Regions from separate parts of the Paenibacillus sp. FSL H8-0282 genome, predicted to be linked through region 2. Evidence: riboswitches for the same ligand, from Rfam matches in the RefSeq annotation. Region 2 holds a riboswitch; the other holds the start of a gene.

Evidence for each region. Region 2 has a riboswitch for cyclic di-GMP ahead of NST94_RS01885 (anti-repressor SinI family protein). Riboswitches for the same ligand answer to the same signal wherever they lie in the genome.
Region 1: it holds a riboswitch for cyclic di-GMP, as region 2 does, so the genes downstream of both, NST94_RS20390 (thiamine pyrophosphate-binding protein) here and NST94_RS01885 (anti-repressor SinI family protein) in region 2, are expected to answer to the same signal.

Annotation. Positions count from the first base shown of each region.
Region 1 is NZ_CP150146.1:4,693,603-4,697,940, forward strand. Features, by position in the region: gene NST94_RS20385 (HAMP domain-containing methyl-accepting chemotaxis protein) at 57-1,307, shown strand; cyclic di-GMP riboswitch class I at 1,482-1,578, shown strand; gene NST94_RS20390 (thiamine pyrophosphate-binding protein) at 1,734-3,374, shown strand; gene NST94_RS20395 (carboxymuconolactone decarboxylase family protein) at 3,385-3,753, shown strand; gene NST94_RS20400 (hypothetical protein) at 3,959-4,309, shown strand.
Region 2 is NZ_CP150146.1:430,699-435,036, forward strand. Features, by position in the region: gene NST94_RS01880 (2-oxoglutarate dehydrogenase E1 component) at 1-1,677, opposite strand, end outside; cyclic di-GMP riboswitch class I at 2,148-2,232, shown strand; gene NST94_RS01885 (anti-repressor SinI family protein) at 2,260-2,415, shown strand; gene NST94_RS01890 (helix-turn-helix domain-containing protein) at 2,523-2,852, opposite strand; gene NST94_RS01895 (TasA family protein) at 3,022-3,630, opposite strand; gene NST94_RS01900 (signal peptidase I) at 3,721-4,311, opposite strand; gene NST94_RS01905 (hypothetical protein) at 4,313-4,338, opposite strand, start outside.

The DNA.
Region 1 (4,338 bases), 2.5 Mb from region 2:
TAAATCCCCTATAATAACACCATTACATAAAATTTAATAAGGGGGACATTTTACCAATGAGCTGGATGCACAAACTTCCGTTAAAACAAAGAATTGTTGCCGGATGTTACCTCGTTGCCGCACTGTTTGCTATTCCTGTCTTAGTTACGTTAATGATTCTAGGTCAATTTCTCGTAGGAATTATACTAGTAGTTGTTCTTGCAGGTCTGACTTTACCTGTTGCTCGCTTCGTGGAGAGAACGCTTACATCATCTTTTGATGATATTGCTAATGTATCTCACAGTATTTCGAAGGGTGATTTCACTAGCAGAGCGGACGAAAATGGTTCAATGGGTGACGTAAGCCGCTCCTTTAACACAATGATTGATAAGCTCAAGAAGATTTTGACCGATGCATCGCAGATCACCCGTCAAGTTATGGATGCAAGCCGCGGAATCGAAGATAAGAACCAGAACCTGAAAATTGTCATGGCACAAGTAGCCTCTTCTTCTACTGAGCTCGCTCTTGGTGCAAATGAAATATCTACGGATATCGCTGATATGACAGAATCCATTAAAGACATTGAAACTAAAGTATCCAATTATACGAACTCCACCAAAGAAATGAACAGACGTTCAATACATACCTTAGAACTTGTTGAGCAAGGGCGCCAATCCGTAGATACACAGGCTGAAGGCATGCGTAAAAACATAGAGGCTACACAAAAAGTGGCTGATACTATTGAAGCTCTCTCACAAAATGCCCGCGGGATTACGATGATCACCAAGACCATCACAGAGATCGCTGAGCAGACCAACCTGCTGTCACTGAATGCCTCCATCGAAGCTGCTCGTGCCGGAGAGCATGGTCGGGGTTTTGCCGTTGTAGCTCAAGAGGTTCGCAAGCTTGCTGAGGAATCTACGGCATCCACAAAAGAAGTATTCGGCTTGGTCCGCAGCATTGAGTCAGATATTAAACAAGCCATCGATAATATCGCCATCAATGAAGAGGTTGTGCAGGTTCAGAATGAAATGATCACTCAATCTGCCCATATTTTCGCACAAATTGTACAAAGCGTGCAGTACATTACCGAGCAAATCTCTTCATTCTCTGCGGAGAGCGATCTTATGCTAGAAAGTGCCTTGAAAATTTCCAGTGCAATTGAGAATATCTCAGCAATCACCGAAGAAACTGCTGCTGGCACGGAAGAGGTATCGGCGGCTATGAATGAACAGATTAATGCCCTGCAGTCTGTTGCAGAAGAAACGGAAAAAATGACCCAGGCCGTATTTAATCTGCAAAAAACCATTCATATCTTTAAATTCTAGTTCAAAACTATCAACTGCCACCTAAGCTGAGTCTTAGGTGGCAGTTTTTTTCGCGAGGTAAAACTTCATCTCTTGGACAAGACTTTCGTCAAATTTCGAGTTTTTTTAGCGGATTATGTTGACAAAAATTAATGAGGAATATATTGTAAAGGAAAATTATTCTTATCAACTATAAATTAATATTGGCAAAATCCTCGAAAGAGGATGACGCAAAACCATGGATCTACAGCCTCATTTTTTCTTTTGAGGCCATGATTGCCAGGTTGCAGAGGAACCAGGACGGCTGAACTATTGTTCAGTCTTAGCGGTGCCTTATGCCACCAACCTGTGCTTACTATAGAGCACAGGTTTTTACTTTTTGAGTATATTGATCTATCGTATCTATTCGGTAGATTAATAACTAATATATATCAAAAAACTTGTGAGGTGTTTCTTTTGAAGACAGTCGCAGATTACATGGCGGAAGCACTACGTAACCTTGGAGTCACCCATTCTTTTGGGATCATTGGCAAATCCATTTGTCCAATTGTTCTAAAGATGGTGGATTACGGTATTGAATTTATTCCCGGCAGACATGAAGCAAGCTCCGGATTCGAAGCAGCAGGGTATGCGCTGAAAACGGGTAACCTAGGCGTAGCATTTGGTACTTCGGGTCCTGGGGGAACTAACCTGCTTACAGCAGCAGCACATGCGAAAGCTAACAACCTACCTGTCCTATTTATTACCGGCCACCAATCCATTACAGAGCTTGGAATTCCTCAATGTCAGGACTCCACCTCTTTTCTGGCTGATTTAGCTGATATGTTCAGACCTGCCACCTTGTTCAGTAAATTGGTTGAACGTGGGGATCACTTTGGTACTATTTTTAATCATGCGATTTCTGTGGCCCTGACCAAACGGGGTCCTGTTCATCTTTGTATTCCTTTTGATGTACAAACTGAAGTATTGGAAGAATGCAATATAGTAATCCCAGAAAGAGAGTCTCTAATTAGTCAAGCTAATATCGATAGAGTCATCGAAGCTATTCAAGCTGCTAAGAATCCTTTGATTATTGCGGGTAAAGGAATTAACCGCTCCGGAGCACATAAAGAGCTTGCTCAACTCGCAGAAACTTTTAATATTCCTGTAGTAACATCTCCTGGTGGAAAAGGGGCTATAGTCTGGGATCACCCACTCTATCATGGTCCTATTGGCGTTGGCGGTTCGACCCACGGGGACGATTTATTGAATAAAAGCGATTTATTTATAGTGCTTGGATCACGTTTAAGTGATATGACCATCTGTAATCTTAAACGGGAGAATCATCCAGCAACTTTAATTCAATTTGATATTGATCCAACCTTTGTCGGAAAAATACTATTGTCCAAAACGATACCGGTCACTGGGGACCTGCGCGATAATTTGGTGCACTGCCTAAATCATATTGACCCAAGCACAATCACCAAACGTGAGGCTTTGGCCGATGCGGATTATTCAGAAGAGCTTCCAACCCTCAAGAATCTTTCCCTTGCTTCCGTAATGAGCACTTTAAGTGATTTGATCCCTTATAATAATTCAATTTTCGTTGATGATGGAAGTCATGGATTCCACGCTGCAAAATGGTACAAGGTTAAGAAACCGGGCAGCTTTGTTTTTGATGCGTATTTTGCTTGCATGGGTAATTCGATCGGCATGGCTATTGGTGCAAAAGTTGCAGCTCCTGAAGAAACTGTCCTCTGCATTACAGGTGATGGTTGTTTCATGATGCTCGGCGCTGAGATTAACACCGCTGTCTGCAAAGATATCCCTGTTATCTTTATCGTGGTCAATAATAAGCAACTAGATATGGCTCTTAAGGGTATGGAGAAAACCACAGGTCGTATCGATGGAACTCTATATGAAGTACCAATGGACGCCGTGAAATTCGCTGAATCTCTAGGTGCTAAAGGCTACAAATGTGAGACTGCGGATGAATTCACAGCTGCAATTAAAGATGCGGTAGCTCTAAACCATGTTGCCGTTATTGAACTACTAACAGACCGTGATGAAGTCCCTCCGACTGCACACCGTACTTTGAACCTAAACTAGGAGGCTAACCATGAAGGAAAATATCAACAGTGGTCTCAACCACTTCACGAATCTATCAGGAGACTATGGCGCAAAAGCACTAGCTCCAATTAAAGACCACTTCCCTGACTTGGCTGAATTTATTATGGGGAATGCCTATGGCGATATTTTTCAACGTAATACTATAGCCCCTGACTGGAAGGAAATCGCAGTCATTTCATCTTTAATTTCAATGGGTCAATTCGAACAGTTGGGCGTTCATTATGTCATGGCCCTTCGTGTTGGAGTCACCGTAGAACAGCTTAAAGGTATTCTATTACACTTAGTACCCGTTATAGGGGCACCTAGAATCATCACAGCTTTTAATATCCTGCTTGCAACCATAGAAGAAATCCAATAACCCAACAGTTCGACAACAATATACAAAATTCGACTTTATTATTGCATACACTTGAAAAATATGCCTATAATAGAGTCGGAATATCCCATTACTTGCTGTATAGTGTCGAATTTTGACTTTTATAAAACAGCTAAATGGATATACATGGCTGGATATTGCAGTCGAACTGTTTTGGACAAATTCAATCTATGGGAGAGATTTAGGCATGGGAAGTTTCGTTTTGAAGACAGACACTACAAACAAGGTTATTAACATTGAGTTGGATGGAACATTTTCTGAAGAAGATGGTCTAAAATCTATTCAAGCTTATCAACAAACTATCAATCCAATTACTCCAGCTGACTATGAACTAAAAATCGACTGCAGAAAGCTAAATGTAACTGCACCAGATGTTGTACCTCTTTTAGAAAGCTGCTTTGTAATGTTTAAGAATGATGGATTTGTAAAAGTAAATCTAACGCTTGAAAATAACCCGATCCTCAAAATGCAGCTTTCCCGTCTTGGCCGTAAAGCTGGACTCGATAACATCGAGATCATTTCTGCGGTTACAGTCTAGATCTTTTAATCTTAATATGTAGGCCACAT
Region 2 (4,338 bases):
CAGGCTGGAGATGGATACCGCTGTAGTGTTTGCCGCTGCGCGGTCCGTTTGTAGAGGAATGAAGGCTTTGGGTTCTTTTTTCTTATGATTGCCTTCCTTCATATTATCGTACGCACGCTGCAATACGCTTTCTGCTTCAGCATTCATCTTTTGTACGTCTTCGGCGGTAAGAACCTTTTCGTTTTTCAGTCTCTCTGCATAAACCTTGTAGACGGTTGGATGATTGCGAACCTTACCGTAGACAATAGGTTGTGTGGTTTCAGGATCATCCATTTCGTTGTGACCATGACGGCGGTAGCCGATGAGATCAATTACGAAATCTTTTTTGAATTGATGGCGGTATGCGCTAGCTAAACGTACAGCTGCTACGCAGGCCTCTGGGTCATCAGCGTTGACATGGACTATTGGGATTTCATACCCTTTGGCGATGTCACTCGCATAATGCGTAGAACGGGAATCTTCACTTTCAGTCGTAAAACCAATTCGGTTATTAACAATGATATGGATCGTCCCACCATTTTGATAACCTTGAAGTTTGCCGATATTAAGCGTTTCTGCAACAATGCCTTCACCTGGAAAAGCAGCATCGCCATGCATCAGCACCGCCATAGCTTTACTGGTATCAATCTTCGGCAGTCCTGCAGTGCTCCGATCTTCTTGTGCGGCACGAGTGAAACCTTCCACGACAGGATTGACGAATTCCAAGTGACTTGGGTTATTCGCTAGTGTTATTCTTGTGCGTACGGTTTCTCCTTCACGGACAGCACGGTCTGCACCGAGATGGTATTTCACATCACCTGTCCAACCATAGTTAATGCCTGTGGAGCCTTCGGAAGGGAAAAGCTCCTTGTTCGGAGAATGATGAAACTCTGAAAATATGATATCATAAGGTTTGCCCAAAATATGTGCAAGAACGTTGAGGCGGCCGCGATGCGCCATGCCCATCAAAATATGCTCCGCACCGTCATGTGCAGCAGCACGTACGATTTCATCTAACATCGGCACAAGAGCATCATTGCCTTCAAGACTGAAACGCTTCTGACCTACAAAAGTCTTGTGGAGGAAGGTTTCAAATTGCTCTACCTGAATCAGGCGGTTCAGGAGCTCTTTGCGTTCTGTATTATTTAGGGGTGCTGGTGAGCTGGTGGATTCTGCCTGTCTATTTAGCCATTGCAGTTCTTTTTCTTCATGCACATGCCCGAATTCATAGGCGATGGTCTTGGTGTATGCCTGACGCATACGTTGCACGGCATCCCATCCGGTATGCACATCATTCGGCGCATTTTCCCATATAAGCGTGGCAGGCAGTGCGATCAGGTCTTCGCGGGTCAGCCCATAGGTTTCAAGCTCAAGATATTTTGCCATGGGATTCTGATCGCGTACCAGCGGATCAATTTCAGCGGCCATATGGCCATATATACGAATATTGGCGATTAGCTTGGAAGCTCTTACTGCTTTTCTAAGCCATTCGGTGTCTCCCGAGATGCGCGGCTGAGGAGCCGGTTCGCTATCCGGAGTTAGGGGAGGAGGTCCCGAATTTGTAAAAAGCTCGCGATAATTATTTTCTACGGTGGAGGGATCTTTCACAAACTGTTCATATCTTTCTTGAATGTAGCCTAAATTGGGTCCGTAATACTTACTCCAAATGGATTCGTTATAGGGCTCTTTGGCTGCCATGAATACATCCTCCTTAACGGATGAACTCCATACGTGACATTTTGTGTCAACGCTTACTGGAGCTGTGATGATTGCGGTTTCATTTCTCATCTTATTGTGCTACTTTCGGCCACTGTAATCAATTCATTCTTTCGTCCAATACGTTCGCAAAATGGTATGGGTTAGCTTGTTCTAATGAAAAGAAGGGTGTTTCTTCTCATTACCCATTCTAAAGGCCTATTAAAATGATTCTATTATCCTTATTTTTAACTATTAGGTCAGTAAATATTTATTTTGCTAGTACAATTTATTTTATGTAACGGACGAGTATCGTGATAATCGGACAAGATCTTTGAAAAAAAATCTTTTATTTTTCGTTTTTAAAATAGAAAGTAACCAGGAATCGACACACTTTTCCGCTTTCTTTTTGTATAATGTTATTGCAGATAGTAATTTTATAGTTTTTTAAGTAGATCCTTTCGTGAAAAGGGTCCAGTAAAAGGTAAACTTGCCGAAAGGCAGGGGCACAAAGTCGCGGGTCTAAGGTAGAGATACTATGACAGCCGGATTGCCTGGGGACGTAAAATCTTAGGGGGAGATTTTTTGGAAAAGTCCAACCAGGGTAGCAACAGAGAACAGCAGTTTATTGATCTGGATCAAGAGTGGGTACATTTATTATTAGCAGCTAAGAAGGCTGGCATTAAGGCAGATGAAATTCGCCAGTTCTTTCATGAGAAAACTGTGCAGATCGTGCAGTAATACATTAGAGGGGTTACATATCGAAAAAGGGCACAGCGGTTCTTCGCTGTGTCCTTTTTCGATATGATTTAGTAGAAGAGAGGATCGTACCAGATTAGTAGGAAGTATTAATCCTTTTGATCGAGCTTCCATTTCTGATAGTCCAGAAATTCTTTGAATTCGCGTTTGCTAATGCCTGAGTCCATAGCTTCCTGCACCAATCGGAACCATTCCGAATCTAAATGTGATTCCTCTGCATCATTGGGTTCTCCATAGAGTAGGGCATGAATGGATACCTGAAGCGCGTCAGCGATTTTTTCGATAAACTGGATGGATGGATTGGATTGGATGTTTCTCTCCACGTTGCTAAGATACGACTTAGCCACATCTGCTCTGTCCGCAAGCTCAGATAGGGAGAAACCCTTGTCTAGGCGGAGCTGCTGGATACGTTGGCCCATATTCTGTGGCACTATGCTGACGCCCCTCCGTAATTTTTGTTATTAGTATAGCAAATATCAATAAATCGGACAAAGTTTATTGTAAAGAGAAGAGCAGCAATCTGCTTATCCGTGGCCGGATTCAGGATCTGCTGCTCTTCGAGTATTTTATTAAATTACTTTATTGATCTTAGTAGTCTTTTTTCGCACCTTGTTTAGCTACGAAATCCCAAGTCAGTGTTAAGCTATCGCCTTGGAAAATATTTTGATCTTGGTTATTTTCCACAAATTCGAATTGGACGGAGAAGCTGTCGTTGGTACCGGCTTTAATACCGGATGCTTCGGTAAAGAGTTGATCCCAACCTGTATTTTTTACGAGATCCGGATGCTGACTTTTTAAAGCAGCAAGTGTAGTCTCATAAACTACATTTTCAGGAGAGACGATAGGTACTCCTTTATCATTATTTCTAAGGAATTTAACTTTAATGAACTCGGCTAAATCCAGGTAGTTATCTCCTTTAGCATCCGTGATTTGAGTCGATGTATTCAGAATAATAGATCCGATATCCAGCGAACCATCGTTTTTCAATTTGAAGGATTTAGTTACCGTATCACCTGGTTTCAGGTTAGGAATATTAACGATGACAGAAGGGTCGGAGTTCAGATCGAGCGTGCCCGCTGCGAATGTAGCTGTGCTTTGCGCAGTGTCGCTAAAGTATGCGAAGGTTCCTCCGCCGATTAATGATAAACCCAGTGCTGCAGATGCTACGCCAAGACCCAATGTTTTCTTGATACCCATAATAAAATTCCTCCTCAAATTTGTGTTTGAATTTTTTATAAAATTTATATATTGTATCTTCCGGTTCGTAAGCGGAAGTGGACAATCAACTTAGGGCTGTGTTTCTGTTGGGGGCGGTGAGGCTGGCAGTAGGGCAGCATTTTTCTTTTCTAATGCAGCTACAGCCTTCCAAGAGGTATACAGAGCATAGAGCAGAAGCATCAAGCCAGGCACGATCATGAGGACTACACTTCCAGCTTTGGAAACCGCGAAATTCATAGCGTAACCGACATAGGGTACAGTGACCCCGGTATACTGAGCTACAACATTCACAGAACTGGTAGGGTTCATGTCGGGCGCGTCGTTGTTATCGCCTTTAGTGCGATAAACAGCTTCACCAGTAGCGTTATTGACGGTCGCTTCTACAATCCGGTGAGTAATGAGCAGATTATCTTCATTCCTAAAGGTGATGACATCGCCTGGTTTGAAACGATTCATATCCCCTCCGGGTTTTAATGCGACAATTGAGCCTGTCTGAATTCCTGGTTCCATCGATCCTGAGAGTACGGTTTTGATCTCATATCCGAAGAAAGCAGGTTCACCGCCGGAGGCCTTGGATAACACTACGGCTGCCACCAGCAGAATAAAGATCACAAGCATTAAGCTCGATAGGGTATTATTGATAATTTTTTTAATTCGCATCTTATTCTCCACCTTTCTCAGGTTGAG